Regions from separate parts of the Nocardioides ginkgobilobae genome, predicted to be linked through region 1. Evidence: predicted binding sites of a transcription regulator. Region 1 holds the regulator's gene; each other region holds the start of a gene.

Region 1 (4,897 bases):
GTCCTCCTCGCGCGTCGGCTCGACCACCTCGCCCTGACCGCCCCGGTCGCGCACCAGGACGGTCAGCACCCCCTCGAGCAGCGAGAGCCGCACGTCGGCGACGGTGTGCGCGTGGTTGACGGCGTTGGTCACGACCTCCGAGAGGCACAGCTGCGCGGTCTCGACGATCTCCTCGCCGACGCCCCAGGTCTGCAGCTCCTCGCTGAGGAAGGCCCGTGCCCGGCGGGGCGCGGTCGGCTCGGGCGGCAGCCGCAGGCTCGCGGTGCGGGCACCCGGCTCCGCGGCCGCCTCCGTCTCGGCGAGCTCCTCGGCCAGGTCCCGCGAACGACGCGAGCGCGCGTCGGCGATGGCATCGGCCGTACGCCGGGCCGCCGCCTCGAGGAGGTCCGGACCCGCCGAGCCACGGTCGGGGGTCGTCTCCAGGACGACCAGCAGCCCACCGATCGGCGACCCGGTGCCGGGCAGCGGGACCACCGCGAGCACGGACCCACCGCGCTCGCGCTCCTGCTCGACCAGCCAGGGCCACCGCTCCTCGAGCGTGGAGAGCTCGGCATGGATGGCCTGTCCGGTGCGCACCACGTCGGTGAGCGGCACGTCGTCGTAGGCGTCGATGTGGCACCACTCGGGCTGGTGCGGCACCGGGTCACCCGCGTCCGGCCCGGAGGTGAAGCGCAACCGGCGTCCCCCGCCCTCGGTGAGCGCCAGCCCGACCCGGCACACCCCGGGCAGCAGGGCGAGGTCCGCCAGGACCGCGTGGGCGATCTCGTCGACGTCGCCGGCGCCGCTCGCCTCGAGGAGCGCCGACTCCAGGCGCGCGAGTGCGCCCGACGGCGCGCCCTGGCCCTGCGCCGCCGGATCGACCTGCCCCTGGTCCGGCATGACCCCGAATGTAGCGAGCGCCCCCCCCACCCGGTCAGGGACCGAGGTCCCGTGCCGACCGGCCAAGAGACACCCGCGTGAGGATCCGTGACGGTGCAGGGGTGGGTGTGGCGGACGTCGACCACAGGGCACCGCGGCACCCCGGCGGTTCGACCCGGCCGGGCGGCGCCGGTCGGGAACAATGGCACGGTGGCCGGGAGTGCGGGGAGCAGTGCGGGGAAGCGGGCCGGGTCGCGGCGCGGCCCGCGCCGGCGCTCTCGACACTCTCCACGGCTGCTGCTCCTGACCGGCGGCATCACAGCCCTGGTGGTCGCCTGGGGCTACCTCGTCTGGGCCGCCATCGACTTCGGTGCCGCTGCCCGGGCCGGTGAGCAGGTCGCCTGGGCGTTCCTGGCGCTGGCCTCGCTCGGTGCGGTGGCCTGCCTCTTCGCCGGGCTGATGCTGGGTGTGCGGCTGCTGCGGATGCTCGGCGTCCTGTCGCCGCAGGCACTGGGCGAGCCGGTCGACCCCGATCGAGCGCCGAAGCCGAAGGGCGGCAAGCGCGCCGCGCGCTAGCGACGAGCACCGGGCACGGGACCCTGGCATGCGGCCTGGCGGAGACCACCGAGGGGCGGGCCCGGGTGGGCCCGCCCCTCGTCTTCCCCGTGGTTTCGCCGGCCGGGGTCGAGGCGACCGGCGAAGTCTGTGTCGTGCTGTGGGTCTCGTGGCTCGCTGCGCTCGCACCTCGACCAGCGGTGGTGCTGCGCCCGCGGTCCCGCGGGCTCAGTCGGCCGCGGGCACCAGCAGTCGCTGGCCGGCGACGAGCATCCCGCCGTCGAGGTTGTTGAGCTCCTGGATCGTGCTGATCATGGCGCGCACGTCGCCGTCGTCGGTGCGGGCCGCGGCGATGTCCCACAGGGTCACGCCGCTGCCCACGACGATGACGTCGGTCGGGACCGGCTCGCCCTTCTCCGCGGTCGCTACCGAGACACCGGCGAACGCCACCGCGACGGCCACCGCCACCAGCAGACCGACCAGGAAGACCACGAGCCGGCCGCGACGGGTCAGCCGCAGCTCACCGCGACGGCCGTCGGCGTACGTCGCGGGGCGGGAGGTGCGGGTCGGGGCTGCTGCTGCGGGAAGGACCATGGTGCTCATCGGGATCTCCTGGGGAAGGCGGAGTGGGCTGCGCACCGATGTCTACTGACGGCCACCGACAGTCCCGGTGTGGCGCCGGTCAGGGAGGACCGGCGACGACTCCGGAGCTGCGGCTCGACCACCAGTTCGATCGAACACGTGTACGAGACTAGATCAGGTGTTCGAACGAGATCAAGGGGTTGGGCGAACAGATGTTCGACCTCATCCCTGCGGGCGAGCCCGCCCCACCCGGGTCAGCGCGTGCGCAACGACCGGCGCCCCTGCGCGGCGAAGAGCGCCGTGCCGCGGGCCGCGAGGCCCGGCGCGAGGGAGACGGAGCGCATGAGCGCACCACGCCACACGGGCACCGTGCGCACGACCCGGTCGGACCCGACCATCCCCACGGCGACCTCGGCGATCTCCTCGACCGTGAGGATGCGTCCGCCGGAGTGGACCAGGGCGGCACCCAGACCCTCGGGGTCCTGGGCGTCGAGCATCGCGGTCCGCACGCCGTCGGGGCAGACCGCGTGCACGCGCACCGAGCGCGGCGTCTCGGCAGCCACGGACATGCTGGCCGAGACCGCGGCCGCCTTCGTGGCGGCGTACACGCTGTAGCCCGGCACGGGGCCCAGTCCGGACAGCGAGGCAATGTTGACGATGTCGCCCCCGGCGGGGCCGAAGCCGTCGAGAGCCGCGCGCATCCCCCAGAGCACCCCGAGGACGTTGACCTCGACCACCCGGCGCACCTGCTCCTCGGACAGCTCCGAGAGCCGGCCGTCGTCACCGACGCCCGCGTTGTTGAACCACGCCGCGAGCCGGCCGTGACCGGCGGCCACCTCGGCCGCGTGCCGGTGGGCAGCGGGGTCCCGGACGTCGTGCGCGAGCCCCGCGACCGCACCGATCTCGTCCGCGGTGGTCGCGGCTCCCGCGCCGTCGACATCGGTCACCACCACCGACCACCCCTCGCGCACCAGGCGCTCGGCGATGCCCCGCCCGATCCCGCGGGCCCCTCCGGTCACGACGGCGCTGCGCTCGTTCACCCCCGCAGTCTCCCGTACGTCGGCGCGCGCGACGCCGCTCGTCCCAGCCCCCGGTCGCACGCCCCTCCGGCGACCGGCGCGACACGCCGGTTCGAACACATGTTTGATCGTTGTCGGTCCCGGGGCCTAGCGTGACCCCACTGGGTCCGACCCCTCGGACCCACCTGCGCCCGCACCCGCGCCACCCCCTGGAGGACCCATGGCCACCAGCCACGACGACCCGGCCACCGGCAGCACCGACACCCCGGGCACGCCCGGCACCCCGGGCGCGGTCACCACGCTGCCCGACGGGCCGCCCGACGCCAGCGGTCTGACCGCCCGGCAGACCAAGGTGCTGGAGACCATCCGCGACGCCGTCGCGCTGCGGGGCTACCCGCCCAGCATGCGCGAGATCGGCCAGGCCGTCGGCCTCACCAGCACCTCCTCGGTGGCCCACCAGCTCAAGGTGCTCGAGGAGAAGGGGTTCATCAAGCGCGACGGCAGCCGCCCCCGCGCGCTTGAGGTGTTCCTGCCCGAGTCGATGGCCGCCCGCCGATCGATCTCCTCGGCCGACGACACCGGCATCGACGAGACCGGGGTCGGCGACTCGCTGCCCGCCGCCTCCTACGTCCCGGTCCTGGGCCGGATCGCCGCGGGCGCGCCGATCCTCGCCGAGGAGCAGGTCGAGGACGTCTTCCCGCTGCCCAAGCAGCTCGTCGGCGACGGCCAGCTCTTCCTGCTGGAGGTGCGAGGCGAGTCGATGATCGACGCCGCGATCTGCGACGGGGACTACGTCGTGATCCGCCAGGCGCAGACCGCCGACAGCGGCCAGATGGTGGCGGCCATGATCGACGGCGAGGCCACGGTCAAGACGCTCTCGCGCAAGAACGGCCAGGTCTGGCTGCTCCCCCACAACGACGCCTTCGACCCGATCGACGGCACGCACGCCACGATCCTCGGCATCGTCACGGCGGTGCTGCGCAAGGTCTGAGGGTCTCGACGCCCGCTCGCCGGCGCGTGTCCGAGGGGTGAACGGACGGTGCTCACATCACGGAACCCATGACGTAGCCAGCCGGGTGTCGTTGGATGAGGCGTGATCTCGATCCAGCACTCCCCCGGGCAACCCGAGCACGCGTCGAGCGAGCCGGCACGACAGGGTCAGGCCCTCCCCCGACGTACGGTCTTGGCCACCGGAGCCGTCGCCGCCACCGCGGTGACCGCTGCGGGTGCCGCGCTCGCGAGCAGCCCGGCCCGCGCGGCCGACGGCACCGCGGACCGGGCCGGCGACACGTTCACGCTGGGGAAGCGTGAGCACCGGGTCTTCCAGCACGGCGTCGCCTCCGGCGACCCGCTCCCCGAGGCCGTCCTGCTCTGGACCCGCGTCACGCCCACTCCCGAGGCGACGCCGGGCTCGGGCAGGGGCGGGCCGGTCACCGTGCGGTGGGAGGTCGCCCGCGACGCACGGTTCCGGAAGGTCGTGAGCAGCGGACGCTTCCGCACCAGCGCCGCCCGCGACCACACGGTCAAGCTGGACGCGAAGGGCCTGCGGCCGGAGACCGAGTACTTCTACCGGTTCAGCGCGCTGGGCCAGCGCAGCCCCATCGGTCGGCTGCGCACCGCTCCGGGCGAGCGGGCCACCCCCGACAACCTGCGTCTCGGCGTGGTCTCCTGCGCCAACCTCGAGGCCGGCTTCTTCAGCGCCTACCGCGGTCTCGCCGAGCGCGACGACCTGCACGCGGTGCTGCACCTGGGCGACTACCTCTACGAGTACCCCACCGGCGACTACGGGCTGGGCCCGGACAACGTCGTCGTGCGTCCCCACGACCCGCCCACCGAGATGGTCAGCCTCGAGGACTACCGCCGCCGGCACGCCAACTACAAGA
Region 2 (4,897 bases), on a different contig from region 1:
CGGCATGACCGCCAGTCCCCCAGCCCTCGTCGAGGTCGCTGACCGCGTGTGGGTCGCCCGCCACGAGTGGTACGACGCCAACACCACCTACGTCGGGGGCGAGCGCGGCCTCGTCGTGGTCGACACGCACGCCTCGACCCGGATGGGCTGGGTGGTGGTGGAGCAGGCTCGCGCGCTCGGTGCCGGCGAGGTCGTCGCGGTCGTGACCACCCACGCCCACCACGACCACGTGCTCGGCACCGCGACGCTGCGCGAGGCCTACGGCGACGCGCTGCCCGTGCACGCGCACGAGACGTGCGTCGAGGAGCTGGCCGCGTGGGCGGCCGACCGGCCGGCGTACGACGGCGAGGAGCCGGTGCCGGGCGAGGTCGACGCGAGCCCGGTCGTGCTGCCCGACCACCCGTTCTCGTCGGTCGCGGTGGTCGACCTCGGCGACCGGGCCCTGGAGCTGGTGCACCCCGGACGCGGCCACACCGCCGGCGACCTGGTCGTGCGGGTGCCCGACGCCGACGTGGTGCTGGCCGGCGACCTGGTCGAGCAGTCCGGTCCCCCGGCGTACGGCGCCGACTCCTTCCCGATGGAGTGGCCGCTGGCCCTCGACGTCACGCTGCAGCTGTGCACGTCCGGCACGGTCGTCGTGCCCGGGCACGGGGCGCCGGTGGACCGGGAGTTCGTCATGGACCAGCGCGCCGACATCGGCGTCGTGGCCGAGACGATCCGCGACCTGGCCGGCCGCGGGGTGCCGCTGGCGCAGGCGCTCTCGGTCGGCGACTGGCCGATCGACCCCGCGCACCTGGCCCGGGCCGTCGAGCGCGGGTACGAGCACCTGCCGCGCAGCCAGAAGCGGCTGCCGCTGCTGTAGCAGCCCTCCGGCGGGCGGCCGGTGGGCCGAGGCACGCAACCGGGGACGCTCGGCGTGCGTCTTCAGGACCATGGACCCGGTCATCGGCACGCCCGCAGCGCGACACTGGAAGCGCCACCGCCGTGGCAGGCCCCGGCGAGGCGACGGCCGAGGGGGTCACGTGAGCAGCACGTCCTGGGTCTCGGGTGTGATCGCCGCGTTGATCGTGGTGGCCGGCGCCGCCGGGTGCTCGTCGGACGCCCCGACACCGGAGCCGGCTCCGACCTCCTCGTCGGAACCGCAAGGGCCCAGCTCTCCCACCGCGGCCGGGCCGGCGACGAGCGCGCCGGCGACCGCGGTCGTTCCCGACCTCGTCGGGCTGCCGTCGGCGGACGCCCAGCAGCTCCTCGGCGAGCTCGCACTGGGCTCGTCGTGGGGTCCGCCCGTCACGGTCGGGTGCGGGGTGCGCCCGCGCACCGTCGTGCGCCAGCGCCCGGCGGCGGGCACCCCGGCCGGCCCGAGGACGAGCGTGCAGGTCCGCACCGCCGCGCTGGACCTCGAGCGGTTCCGCGGCCCCTGCTCTCCGCGAGGCGCCAGTGTCGGACCGGTGGAGGAGGCCGACGAGGCGCTCGCCGAGGAGTTCTACCGCTTCGCCGCCGACCCGTCGCTCGGTGCACCGTTTGCGGCCCGCGGGGTCTGGGTGGGCATCGAGGACGGACCGACCTCGACGACGGTGTCCGGCGAGGAGCTCATGGACCTCGAGGCGTGGGAGGTGGGGACGGAGTACGCCGAGCGCTCGGGACCGTTCTCGGCGCTCGACGTCCTGGCCGGGAGCGGCGGCTGGTACGAGCTGCGCGAGGGCGTCTCCGGCACCTGTCCCGAGAGCGCGGGCGAGGCGCCGCCCGGGCTGCAGGGGCTGCGCACCCTCACCCTCTCCTCCCCCGCCGACGTCACCTCCGCGTGCCTGGAGTGGTGGGGCGTGACGCTGTTCCTCGACGCGCAGGACCGGATCCGCGGCGTCGCACTGCGCCTGGGCTCTCCGTAGACCTCGCACAGTGCGGCGCGCGTCGCCCTGCGCGTCGCATCGACCGTGACTGCGACCCTTGTGGGTGTCGCGGAGGACGACTGGCGATGCGAGATCTTCTCTTGTGTTCGAACTGGTGTTCGACTATGATGGCGACATGTCGCCAGCCTCCGAGCCCACCCCGGAGTCGACGGCGCCGGAGGTCGGCGGCCTGACCGAGACCCAGGTGTTGGACCGGGTCGGCGAGTGCGCGAGCACCTGGCAGCGGATGGGCGCCGAGCTGCTGGCGCTGGCCTACGAATGGGCCGTGGCGCACTCCGCGGACCGCCTCGACCCCGCCGAGTCGGGCAAGCCCGGGCGGGAGAAGGCCAAGCTCTACGGCGGGGAGGGGACCCCCGAGGTCACCGAGTTCGCCGCCGCCGAGTTCGGCGCCCGGATGGGCCGCGGCACCCACGCCGGACGTCGCTACATCTCCGCCGCACTCGACCTCACGCTCCGACTCCCGAACCTGTGGTCACGGGTGCAGGCCCTCGAGGTCCGCGACACCTACGCCATCCACGTCGCCGAAGCCACCCGCAACCTGAGTGCCGCCGAAGCAGCCTGGGTCGACGGGGAGGTCGCCGAGTCCGCCGACGGCCGCATCCCCTGGACCCGCTTCCAGACCCTCGTGGCCGGCAAGGTCACCGCCGCCGCACCCCACCTCGCCCGCGAGCGCGAGCAGCGCGCCGCTCGCGCCCGCTTCGCCAAGAAGCTCACCCCGCAGCCCGGCGACCAAGCAGCCGGCATGGGCACCTTCATGGTCCGAGCACCCCTACCCGTCATCGACGCCCTCGACGCCGCGGTCACCACCCTGGCCTCCCGCATCGAGCAGACGCTGCCGGTCACGGTGACCGAGGCCGAGGACGCCCCTACCACCGACGACCTCCGCGTCCAGGCGGTCGCGCTGCTCGCCGGTGGACTCACCACCGACGCCGGAGCCGACCTGCCCGACCTCGCCGAGGTGGACCTGCGCGACCTGCTGCCGCACACCACGCTGGTGGTCCACCTCTACGGCGGCACCCACCACACCGACCCCGACACCGGCGAGCACATCACCGTCCCACCCGGCCGCGACCACGACGAGACCGGCCAGCCGCTCGACCACGTCGCGCGCATCGACGGCCACGGAGCCGTGTCCGAGACCTGGCTACGAGAGGTCCTCGGCCCCCACACCCACTTCCAGGTGCTCCCGGTCCTCGACATCGACGGACTCGCACCCGTCGACGCCTACGAGATCCCCACCCGACACCGCCGAGCAGTCCAGCTCCGCCACCCCGTCGAGACCTTCCCCTGGGGCACGGCGACCTCCACCAGCAGCCACACCCAGATCGACCACGAGGAACCCTGGCAACCACCCGGGCACGAACAGCCACCCGGAGCCGAACACCCCCGGGAACAGACCCGCGTCGACAACCTCGGCCCCCTCCACACCTTCCACCACCGACTCAAGACCCACGGCGGCTGGCAGGTCCGCGAACCCTTCCCCGGCATCCACCTCTGGCGCGACCCCCACGGCCACACCTACCTCCGCGACGCCACCGGCACCCGCGCCCTGCCGAGCACCCCAGGCGAGGCCGCCCGCCGCACCACCGCAACCGTCGTCGAGATCTACCCGGGCCGCGCGGTCGAGCTCGTCGACGACCTCGGACCTGCCGGCTGGGCGGCCTGACCCCCCTACGGTGGGGCCGCGGGTTCGCGGGTGCTCGTGGTGGTCGCAGCAGCGGTCGTCGTGCTGGCCGGGATCGGCGTGCTGTGGGTGACGGTGCTCCACGACGACCTGGTCACCTATCGCCACGCCCAGCAGACCTACGCCGACCAGGCGCCACCGGCGCGCGTCATCGAGCTCGAGGGCGACGAGGCGGCGGTCTCCGTCGGCAGCCCCGACGGTCGCGTCCTCACCGTCCAGCACCGCGACCCCGACGGGTCCGGCTGGACCGGGCCCGAGGAGGTCTTCGAGCTCGACGGACGCGGCCGCGACTTCGCCGACACCACCGCCCGTGAGGAGGGTGGCACGGTGGCCGTGCTCGCCCTGTTCTCGAACGGCAACGAGTACGACGGGGACGACCTGACCATCGGCCTGGTCTGCCGCGACCGCGAGTGCTGGGCGCAGCGCGAGCCGGGCTTCGGCGGGGAGCCGGAGGTCGCACCGGACGGACGCGCCGCATTCCTCGGCGAGGACGAGGAGGGCGCCTGGCTGTGGGACGAGGCCGGCGGCATCCGCCGGGTCGCGTGGTCCGGCCACCCGGCCTACGGCGCGGGGCCCGTGTCGGCCTCGCAGCCGGCCCTGGCACCGGACGGCTCGCTGCGGGTGGCGGCGGCCCGCGTGGTGCCCGGCGGGTGCCGGTTCACGCTCCTGGAGTCGGGGCCTCTCAGCGGCGACCTGGCACCGGTCGCCAGCACGACCCGCCCGCGCGCAGCGCGCCGACTGACTCGCGCTGCCGGCCCTTCCTCACCGCACCCGGCACAGACCGGGTCGTCGTCCGCCCCGTCGACCCCGGGCAGCGCCCCTTCGTCTGGGACCGCATAAAGGGCACCGAGGGCGGGTGGACCGTCGGCCCGCTGCGCTCGCGGGGGTGAGGCTGGCCGCGTCGGGAGGCGCCTAGCGTCGGGACATGTCCGAGAGCGAGTCCAAGCAGACGACCAGCGCCATCCCCGACGAGCAGCTGCCGCCCGACCTGGTGCCGGGCGAGGACAATCCGCTGGCCGAGGGGCTGCCCGACGGCGAGGGGAGCGAGCTGCTCGAGGGCGGCAAGACCGCCGACGAGATGGACGACACCGATGAGGGAGCCGGCGACGACGGGGCCGAGAAGGACGGGCCCGGCGCGTCCTCCTGACCCGGACCCGGTCGGCTGCCTAGCCTCGTCCGGTGACCGACCGCTACGGCTCCGACGTCCTCTCCACCGACTGGCGCGCCCCCAGGCGCGGCCGTGCCGTCGAGGCACCGGCCACGATCGGTGAGGTCGTGGAGGAGGTCACCACCGACTTCTGCGGCG
Region 3 (4,897 bases), on a different contig from region 1:
CGCGGGGTCGCCACCCTGCGCGGCGGACGGCGGCACCGCGAGACCGAGGTGCGTCCAGGCGGCAGGCGTCGCGACCCGTCCGCGCGGGGTGCGGGCGAGGAAGCCCAGGCGGACCAGGAACGGCTCGGCGACCTCCTCGACGGTCTCGCGCTCCTCCCCGACCGCCACGGCCAAGGTGGAGATGCCCACTGGTCCCCCGCCGAAACGACGGCACAGGGCGTCGAGGACCCCTCGGTCCAGGCGGTCCAGCCCGAGCGGGTCGACCTCGTAGAGGTCCAGCGCACGCTCTGCCACGTCGCGGGTGACCAGACCGTCGGCGCGCACCTGGGCGTAGTCGCGCACCCGGCGCAGCAACCGGTTGGCGATGCGCGGGGTCCCGCGCGAGCGGGAGGCGATCTCGGCGGCGCCGTCGGCGGTGAGCGCGACGTCCAGCAGCCGGGCCGAGCGGTGGACGATTAGGTCGAGGTCGGCAGGGTCGTAGAACTCCAGCTGGGCGGTGAAGCCGAAGCGGTCGCGCAGCGGGCCCGGGAGCAGCCCCGCCCGGGTGGTGGCCCCGACGAGGGTGAAGGGCGGGATGTCGAGCGGGATCGCGGTCGCGCCGGGCCCCTTGCCGATGACGACGTCGACCCGGAAGTCCTCCATCGCCATATAGAGCATCTCCTCGGCGGGGCGCGACATGCGGTGGATCTCGTCGATGAAGAGCACGTCGCCCTCGTTCATCCCCGACAAGATGGCCGCGAGGTCCCCGGCGTGGGTGATCGCGGGGCCGCTGGTGAGCCGCAGCGGGGCGCCCATCTCGTGGGCGATGATCATCGCCAGGGTGGTCTTGCCGAGGCCGGGCGGGCCCGAGAGCAGGACGTGGTCGGGGGCGCGGCCGCGCAGCCGCGCCGCCTCGAGCACCAGCCCGAGCTGGTCGCGCACGCGGTGCTGGCCCACGACCTCCTCCAGGCTGCGCGGGCGCAGCGCGGCCTCCACGGCACGCTCGTCACCGTCCGCCTCCGCGGCCACGAGCGAGCGGAGGTGGTCGTGCTCGCCCCGCACGAGCGGGTCGAGGGGGTCGAGGTCGTGCCGGCCGTCGTGACGGGTGTCCTCGTGCACGCGGCTCACGCCCTCGACAGCGTGCGCAGGGCGGCACGGAGCAGCGAGGCGACGTCGGGCGCCTCGCCCGCGGTGGGCGCGACCTCGTCGACCGCGCGGTCGGCGTCCTTGACCGACCAGCCCAGGCCCTGCAGGCCCTGGCGCACCTGGTCACGCCACGCCTCGGCGGGGACGGCGGCCGCCACCGGGCGCTGGCCGACCGGGGCGCCGATCCGGTCCTTGAGCTCGAGGATGATGCGCTGGGCGCCCTTCTGGCCGATGCCCGGCACCCGGGTGAGGGTCTTGACGTCCTCGGAGCCGACGGCCCGGCGCAGGTCGTCGGGGCCGAGCACGGCCAGCATCGCCTGGGCCAGCTTGGGCCCGACGCCGCTGGCGGTCTGCAGCAGCTCGAAGCAGGTGCGCTCGTCCTCGTCGAGGAACCCGAAGAGGGTCAGGGAGTCCTCGCGGACGACCAGGGAGGCGGGCAGCGTCGCGGTCTGGCCGGTGCCGACCTTCGGCGAGAGCGTCGCCAGCGTGCCCGGTGTGCACAGCAGCTCGAGCCCGAGGCCGCCGACCTCGACGACGGCGGTGGACAGGGTGACGGCGGCGACCGGGCCGCGGACGTAGGCGATCATCGGCGGGCTGCTCCTCTGCTCGTGGTGGCGGTGCGCGCACGGGCCAGCTGCTCGAGCCGGGCCTGCTCCAGGCGGGCCTGGGCGCCTCCGCGCCAGATGTGGGTGATGGCCAGCGCCAGCGCGTCGGCCGCGTCGGCCGGCTTCGGCGGGCTGTCCAGGCGCAGGATCCGGGTGACCATGAGGCCGACCTGGTCCTTGGTCGCCCGACCGCTGCCGGAGACCGCGGCCTTGACCTCGCTGGGGGTGTGGAGCGCGACGGGGAGCCCTCGGCGGGCCGCGCACACCAGGGCGATCCCGCTGGCCTGGGCGGTGCCCATGACCGTGCTGACGTCGGAGCGGGCGAAGACCCGCTCCACCGCCACGGCGTCGGGGCGGTGCTCCTCGATCCAGGCGTCGATGCCCTTCTCGATGCTCACCAGGCGCTGCGCGACCGGCAGGTCGGAGCTGGTGCGGATGACGTTGACGTCGACCAGGTCCAGCGGGCGCCCCACGGAGCCGGAGACGACGCCCATGCCGCAACGGGTCAGGCCCGGGTCGATCCCCAGCACGCGCACCCGGGGCACCTCCCTCGTCAGCGGTCGAACGTGTGTTCGCAACGCTAGACCGTGTCCGGGACACGACCGGGTCTCGACACGCGGGTCGCGGGTCCGTTCCTCACCCACGCCGCTCGCTCGACCACCGATGGTCTCCGACCCGGCTCCGCCGGGTCAGAGATCCGCTGCCTCCATGACCTCGTCGGGGATGTCGGCGTTGGTGAAGACGTTCTGCACGTCGTCGAGGTCGTCAACGGCGTCGACCAGCTTGAAGACCTTCGCCGCCACGTCGGGCTCGCCCACGGGGATGTCGAGCTGGGCGACGAACTGGACCTCGGCGGAGTCGTAATCGATGCCGGCGTCCTGCAGCGAGGTGCGGACCGCGACCACGTCGGAGGGACCGGACTGGACCTCGAAGCTGTCGCCGTGGTCCTTGACCTCCTCGGCGCCGGCGTCCAGCGTCGCCTCGAGCACGTCGTCCTCGGAGACCTCCTTGGCCTCCTGGGACTTCGGCACCACGACGACGCCCTTGCGCTCGAACAGGCGCGAGACCGAGCCCGGGTCGGCCATCGTGCCGCCGTTGCGGGTCACCGCGGTGCGGACCTCCATCGCGGCGCGGTTGCGGTTGTCGGTGAGGCACTCCACGAGCAGGGCGACGCCCTGGGGGCCGTAGACCTCGTACATGATCGTCTCGTAGTCGACCCCGCCGCCCTCGAGGCCGCCGCCGCGCTTGACCGCGGAGTCGATGTTCTTGTTGGGGACCGACTGCTTCTTGGCCTTCTGGATGGCGTCGTAGAGCGTCGGGTTGCCGGCCGGGTCGGGGCCGCCCATCTTCGCGGCGATCTCGATGTTCTTGATCAGCTTGGCGAACAGCTTGCCGCGCTTGGCGTCGATCGCGGCCTTCTTGTGCTTCGTGGTCGCCCACTTGGAGTGCCCGGACATGCCTCTTCCTTCTCCGCTCTCGGGAGGCCCTCAGGAGCCTCGGACCAGGTCCACGAACAGGCCGTGCACCCGGGAGTCCTCCCCCACCTCGGGGTGGAACGACGTCGCCACCAGGTTCCCCTGGCGGACCGCGACGATCCTACCGGCGGCCGCTCCCGCGGTGCTGTCGTGGTCGATGCGGGCCAGCACCTGCACGTGGGGGCCGACCTCCTCGACCCAGGGCGCCCGGATGAAGACGCCGTGGACGGGCTCGGCCAGCCCCTCGACCCGGACCGGCCCCTCGAAGGAGTCGACCTGACGACCGAAGGCGTTGCGCCGCACGGTCATGTCGATGCCGCCGAAGGTCTCCTGGCCCGGCGCCCCGTCGAGGACCCGGTCGGCGAGGAGGATCATCCCGGCACAGGTGCCCAGGACCGGCAGGCCGGCGCGGATGCGCGCCCGGAGCGGCTCGAGCAGCTCGAACGTGCGGGCCAGCCGCGCGATGGTCGTGGACTCCCCGCCGGGCAGCACCAGCGCGTCGACGGCGGCCAGCTCCTCGGGGCGGCGCACCCGGGTCGTGGCCACGCCGAGGCGCTCGAGCGCGGCGGCGTGCTCCCGGACGTCACCCTGCAGGGACAGCACGCCGACGAACGGGGACGAGGAGGACACCGGATGAGCCTAGGCTGGGCGGGTGCTCCCCCGACGGGTGGTCCCGGTGACCGCGCTGCTGCTCTCACTGGCGCCGCTCGGGGCCTGCAGCGACGACGGGACGGCCACGACCCCGAGACCGTTGGCGTCGGTGGCTCCGGGGACCGCGACGGCCGCGCCGACGGCGACCGAGGACCCGGCCGGGGCAGGGACGGTCCAGCCGGAGGACGAGGCGCAGGCGGCGTACCTCGCCTGGCTGGGCGCGCTCGCGGCCCGGGACGCGGAGCTCGCGTGCGCGATCCAGCACCCGGAGCTCACCATCGCGCTGCGGCAGGAGGCGATCTTGGTCGGCAGGGCCCGGCTCGGCGACCCGTGCACGGGCTTCGAGGCGCTGCTGTGGGAGGACCCGCAGCGCGAGACCGGCCCGGTCTCGGTGGAGACGACGACGCTGACCGGGGAGAAGGCGGTGCTGGCGGTCGGGTTCGGGGCGAGCGCGGTCACGGTGGAGCTGGAGTACCAGCGCGCGGCCTGGCGGGTGCTCTCGGAGGAGCCGCGCACCCTCAGCAGCCCGGCGACCCGGCGCTGGGTCGAGCGCTGGTGCGACCTTCGGACCGGGATGGACCGTGGGGAGCTGGAGGAGCTGATGGGTCCGGCGAGCGGGACCTACTCGCTCCTCGACGGGGGCGAGCCGCAGGTCTACTGGACCGACCGGCAGTACGACTTCCGCGCGTACCTCACCGAGGTCACGCCTGCCGGCACGGCATTGGACCTCGTGGGCGACTACGACGCCCTGTCGAGCACCGACCGGGAGCAGCTGGACTGCCCCGAGCTGCGCTGACTCCGGGGCCGGGCGCGCTGCTCGGGGCCGGTGCTCACCAGCCGCGCTCGGCCAGGCGGTGCGGCTGCGGGATGTCCTCGACGTTGATGCCGACCATGGCCTCGCCGAGGCCACGCGAGACCTTGGCGACCATCGCCGGGTCGTCGTGGAAGGTCGTGGCCTTGACGATGGCCTCGGCGCGCTGGGCCGGGTTGCCGGACTTGAAGATGCCCGAGCCCACGAAGACGCCGTCGGCGCCGAGCTGC
Region 4 (4,897 bases), on a different contig from region 1:
CCACACTCGATCCTCGGTCCCCGGCCTTCTCGAGCGTCTCGCTCGCCGTCATGGCCCACGCCCCCATGGCCAACCTGCTGGGCAACGTCCACGGCGGCGAGGTCGTGAAGCTGGCCGACTCCACCGCCGGCGCGGTCGCCCAGCGGCACAGCGGAGGGCCGGCCGTCACGGCCGCGCTGGACGAGATGGTCTTCCTGGCGCCCGTGCACGTCGGTGACATCGTCCGCACGATGGGGCGGGTGAACTGGGCGGGCCGCTCCTCGATGGAGGTCGGGGTGCGCGTGGAGGCCCAGCCTTGGAACGACCCCAGCGCCGACGGGCTGCACGTGGCGTCGGCGTACTTCGTCTTCGTGGCCATCGACGAGGAGGGCCGCCCGCGGGAGGTCCCACCGCTGGTCCCCGAGACCAAGGACGACCTGCGCCGCTACCGCGAGGCCGAGATCCGCCGGGCGCACCGGTTGGCCCGCAAGACCGAGATCGACGCGGGTCGGCGCGCCTAGCAGGGACGCGCCAGCGGACCTGCTGGTGGTGGTCGAGCGAGCGGCGCGGCTGAGGCACGAAGGCGCGACCCGCGTGTCGAGACCCCTGTGACGCCTGTGACTGGTGATACTCCCAGTCATGCCACCCGTCACTTCCCCCGGGTCGCAGGCCGCTCCCCGCGCGAGCGTGGCGGAGCGGGCCGCGCGCATCCGCTTCCGCCGCGCCCTGTCGCTGATGGCGATGACGCTGCTCGCCCCCGGCTCGGCCCAGCTGGTCGCCGGCGGCAACCGCCGCGTCGGGCTGCTCGCGCTGCGGGTCTGGCTCGGCACCTGGGCCGCGGTCCTCGTCGGGACGGTGGCGGTCGCCCTCGACCACGGGCTGGCGCTCACCCTCGGCTCGACCACCTGGTTCCTGCTCCTGCTGCGCCTGGCGCTGCTCGTCGGCGCCGTCGGCTGGGCGCTGCTCTTCATGGACGCCTGGCGCCTCGGCCAGCCCCTGAGCCTGGGCCTGGCGCACCGCCGCGCCGTCGTCGGCGTCAACGGCGTGCTGTGCCTGTCCGTCGCCGGTGGCCTGCTCTTCGGCGCGCACGTCGTCGGCGTGCAGCGCGACCTGATGCTCACGATGTTCTCCTCCGACGAGGTCGTCGGGGCCCACCACGGCCGCTTCAACGTCCTGCTGCTCGGCGGTGACTCGGGCGCCGGCCGCTGGGGCCTGCGCCCGGACTCGCTCACGGTCGCCTCCGTCGACGCCGTCACGGGCCGTACGGTCCTGGTCTCGCTGCCGCGCAACATGCAGAACTTCCCCTTCGCGGAGGGCTCGGTCATGGCCGAGCAGTTCCCCGACGGCTTCGACGCCGACTACCTCAACGGGGTCAGCACCTGGGCCGAGGACCACGCCGAGCTCTTCGGCGACTCCGAGACCCCGGGCGTGGACGCCACCGTCTCGGCCGTCGAGGGCATCACCGGGCTGTCGATCAACTACTGGGCGATGGTCAACCTCGAGGGCTTCAAGGACCTCGTCGACGCGGTTGGCGGGATCACCATGAACGTGCGCCAGGCGATCCCCGTCGGGCTGCCGCACGACGACTTCTTCCATTACATCGAGCCCGGTGTGCGCGAGCTCTCCGGCTTCGAGACGCTCTGGTACGCCCGGGCCCGCTACGACTCCGACGACTACTCCCGCATGGCCCGCCAGAAGTGCGTCATGAACGCGATGCTGCAGCAGGTCAGCCCCAGCGTCGCCCTGCGCAACTTCCAGTCGATCGCCCAGGCCTCCTCCGAGCTGATCTCCACCAACGTCCCGGCCTCCGAGGTCGACACCTTCCTCGAGCTGGCCCTCAAGGCCCGCGGCCAGAAGATTTCGACCCTCTCGATCGTCCCGCCGCTGGTGAACACCGCCGACCCCGACATCGACCTGGTGCACGAGAAGGTCGCCGCCGCGATCGAGAAGGCCGAGGGCACCGCCGAGGCCCCCTCGGACAAGGCCGGCAAGAAGGTCTCCGAGGCGCCCGTCACCGGCGGCTCCGTCGGCTCGCTCGCCGAGGGGTACGCCGCCAACAAGGCCGGGGACCTGGCTGCCGCCTGCTGAGAGGCGTCAGCGGCCCCCACCGCTGGTCGAGCAGGCGAGCGCCAGCGAGCCGTCGTCGAGACCCCGTCCGCCGGTCGCCCTGCCCTGCCCCCGTGGTTGCTCCCGCGGTCGCCCTCGGCGGGTCGTGGCGCGTTCGCGCCGCAGCAGGCCCTGAATTTCGGGAAAGCGTGGTCGCCCTGGGTGCCCGCTCGCGCTACCTGGTGACGGTCCGCTGCTCGGTCGCCCTGCGCTGGGCTGCTCGCCTCGGCTGGGCTTCGATCGCTCGCTCCGGTCGATGCAGAAAAGTGGATCTGACCTGGGGAAACGCTGTTTTTCGAACGTGTGTTCGACTATGCTTTCACCATGTCCACCAGCGCTCTCCTCGACGCGATCCGCGCCGCGAAGGCGCGTGAGGACGACGCGGCGCGGGAGCTGTTGATCGGGGTTGCTGAGTGGGCAGATGCGCACACCACGGGTGCGTTGATGCCGGACCTGTACGGCACCTACAGCCACCCCGACGAGGAGGCGTACGACGCTGCGGAGTCCGCGTGGATGCAGCGGTTCGGGATGCCCGGTGCCGACACCATGCTCGATCTGGCCGGCGCAGGTGCGCCGGAGGTGTCGGACTTCGCCGTCACCGAGCTGTCCACCGCGTTGGGCCGCACGCGTGAGTCCGGGCGCCTGCTCGTAGGTGACGTCGTGGAGGCCAAGCACCGCCTCCCCCGCGTGTGGGCCCGACTCGTCGCAGGACAGGTCACCGCCTGGCGGGTCCGCCGCCTCGCCCAGACCACGAAGGCCCTGTCCGAAGCGGCCGTGGCGTTCGTGGACGCCCAGGTCGCCCATGTCGTCCACACCGCCGGCCCCATCACCGTGGACCGACTGATCCTCGAAGCCACCGCCCGCTTCGACCCCGAATCCGCCGAGGTCGAGGAGTGCGACAAGAAGTCGAACCTGTTCTTCGACCTCGACCTCGCCACCCACGCCACCTCAGTCGGTGCGGCCTCCGCCGTGTCCGCCGACGGGCTGCTCGACCGCGCCGACGCCGAAGACCTCGAAGCAGCCATCAGGCAGATCGCCCACCAGCTGCTCCTCGACGGCTCCACCGACGACCTGGCCGTCCGCCGCGCCAGGGCCCTCGGCTACATCGCCCGCGGCCAAGACCTCCTCCCCGAATCAGACGGCGAAGTGAAGCGGGATGGTCGAGCAGCGAGCGCCAGCGAGCGTCGTCGAGACCCCGCGACCGACAAGGCGACCGGCCCCGGCAGCAACGCCCCCAGCAAACGCACGGCTCCCCGCCGCACCGTGGTCCTCACCGTCCACCTCTCCGACGCTGCGCTGACCGGCGCCCCGCAGGTCGACCCCGTCACCGGCAAGCTCGGCCTCAACCTCGCCCGACTCGACAACCACCGCCAGCTCCTCACCGCCGACGCCGTACGCGAGTGGTGCGGGGTCCCCGGCACCCAGGTCATCGTCAAGCCCGTCATCGACCTGGCCGACACCGTCGCGGTGGACTCCTACGAGGTCCCCGACCGGATCGCGGCCCGCGTGAAGCTCACCAGGACGACGTGCTCGTTCCCGCATTGCCGTAGGCCCGCGGAGTCCGCCGACCTCGACCACACCGTCGAGTACGTCCCACCCGACCGAGGCGGACCACCCGGCCAGACCAGCACAGAGAACCTCGCCCCGCTCTGTCGGCACGACCACCGCGCCAAGACCCACCCCTCACCAGCAGGCACACCATGGCGAGTCCGCGGACTCAGTCCAGGCCACTGGCTCTGGACCAGCCCCCACAGCCAGCAGTACCTCGTCCACCCCGACGGCACCACCCCACTCTGAGCACCACCCGCTCGCAGCCCGACCACCACGTTGCCGGGCTATCGGCACGCCCTCGACCCGACCCCACCGGCTCGTCTGCCGATCCGGAGGTCCTGGACCGAAGTAGGTGCCGCCCAGGACCTCCAGTTCAGGTGGTCGGTCGAGAGCGAGTGAAGACGACGTCCTGTGCCTGGTCGACCAGCACGACCTCGTCCCCGAGGGACCACTCTGCGGCCCGTGCGACCAGCTCGTGGGGAACTCGCGGCGCGGTCGGCCCCTGGTGCGGGATGTCGTACGTCCCGCGTGCGTCCCGCGGCAGCACCACCCGCACGCCGCGCTGCAGGAGTCCTCTGGCAGTTTCCGCCACGCACATCTCGGCGAGGACCCCGCACACCGCGGCGCGTCCCACCCCGGCGTCTCTCATGACCTGCGCGAGGCTGGTCTCGAGGAAAGGATCATCCTGCGTCTTCCGCAGGACGGGCTCTCCCGGTCGCGGTGGCAGCCAGAGGTCCCAGCCCGCGCTGCCCGGCTCGTCGGATGCGCCAACGGTTCCGTCGTTCTGCAGGTGCACGACCGTTGCTCCGGAGGAACGAGCCGACGCCAGCAACGTGGTGATGGCCTGGCAAACGTCCTGAGCGCGCGGGATCGCCCCAGGCCCCTCGACAAGTCCGCGTTGAAGATCCACCACGACCAACGCTTCTGCTCGGGCGCGCTCAGACACGCTGACACGACAGGAGTCGCGAGTCCCGACTCGTCCTGAGACAGTGCAGCCGATGACCGAGCAAGCGCCGAGTCCCTGGCCAGCGCGCCGCGACGGGCTGCTCTTCCGCGAGCCGACGGAGGCAGACGTCGAGGTCCTGCTGCAGTTCCGCAACGACCCGGGCGTCAACCACTTCATGGTGCGCACGCACGTCGACCCGGACCAGCTGCGGAGCGAGGTCATGGCGATCCCGGACAGCCCGACCGACTTCTCGTGCGTCGTGGAGCGTGACGGCGAGGTCGTCGGCATGGGGTTCCTCGACGTCGTGGACGGTGC

What was found. The regulator LexA, encoded in region 1, represses DNA repair genes until DNA is damaged. The targets are predictions, from matches to a motif close to TCGAACANNTGTTCGA.
Region 2: a site for LexA is predicted at 1,994-2,009, ahead of ACYVID_RS07230 (DUF222 domain-containing protein). Genes of this name have one in related genera too.
Region 3: a site for LexA is predicted at 2,291-2,306, ahead of ruvC (crossover junction endodeoxyribonuclease RuvC). Genes of this name have one in related genera too.
Region 4: a site for LexA is predicted at 2,381-2,396, ahead of ACYVID_RS08545 (HNH endonuclease signature motif containing protein). Genes of this name have one in related genera too.

What each region holds. Positions count from the first base shown of each region.
Region 1 is NZ_BAAGUS010000013.1:109,188-114,084, reverse strand. It holds gene ACYVID_RS13265 (ATP-binding protein) at 1-879, opposite strand, end outside; gene ACYVID_RS13260 (hypothetical protein) at 1,069-1,434, shown strand; gene ACYVID_RS13255 (LysM peptidoglycan-binding domain-containing protein) at 1,642-2,016, opposite strand; gene ACYVID_RS13250 (SDR family oxidoreductase) at 2,250-3,035, opposite strand; gene lexA (transcriptional repressor LexA) at 3,235-4,005, shown strand; gene ACYVID_RS13240 (alkaline phosphatase D family protein) at 4,198-4,897, shown strand, end outside.
Region 2 is NZ_BAAGUS010000005.1:185,493-190,389, reverse strand. It holds gene ACYVID_RS07240 (MBL fold metallo-hydrolase) at 5-862, shown strand; gene ACYVID_RS07235 (PASTA domain-containing protein) at 1,023-1,886, shown strand; gene ACYVID_RS07230 (DUF222 domain-containing protein) at 2,023-3,573, shown strand; gene ACYVID_RS07225 (hypothetical protein) at 3,604-4,431, shown strand; gene ACYVID_RS07220 (hypothetical protein) at 4,517-4,738, shown strand; gene ACYVID_RS07215 (DUF3097 domain-containing protein) at 4,771-4,897, shown strand, end outside.
Region 3 is NZ_BAAGUS010000004.1:144,731-149,627, reverse strand. It holds gene ruvB (Holliday junction branch migration DNA helicase RuvB) at 1-1,041, opposite strand, end outside; gene ruvA (Holliday junction branch migration protein RuvA) at 1,104-1,712, opposite strand; gene ruvC (crossover junction endodeoxyribonuclease RuvC) at 1,709-2,266, opposite strand; gene ACYVID_RS05840 (YebC/PmpR family DNA-binding transcriptional regulator) at 2,420-3,187, opposite strand; gene pdxT (pyridoxal 5'-phosphate synthase glutaminase subunit PdxT) at 3,218-3,835, opposite strand; gene ACYVID_RS05830 (hypothetical protein) at 3,858-4,652, shown strand; gene pdxS (pyridoxal 5'-phosphate synthase lyase subunit PdxS) at 4,687-4,897, opposite strand, start outside.
Region 4 is NZ_BAAGUS010000007.1:12,090-16,986, reverse strand. It holds gene ACYVID_RS08555 (acyl-CoA thioesterase) at 51-500, shown strand; gene ACYVID_RS08550 (LCP family protein) at 619-2,067, shown strand; gene ACYVID_RS08545 (HNH endonuclease signature motif containing protein) at 2,410-3,882, shown strand; gene ACYVID_RS08540 (isochorismatase family protein) at 4,010-4,582, opposite strand; gene ACYVID_RS08535 (GNAT family N-acetyltransferase) at 4,635-4,897, shown strand, end outside.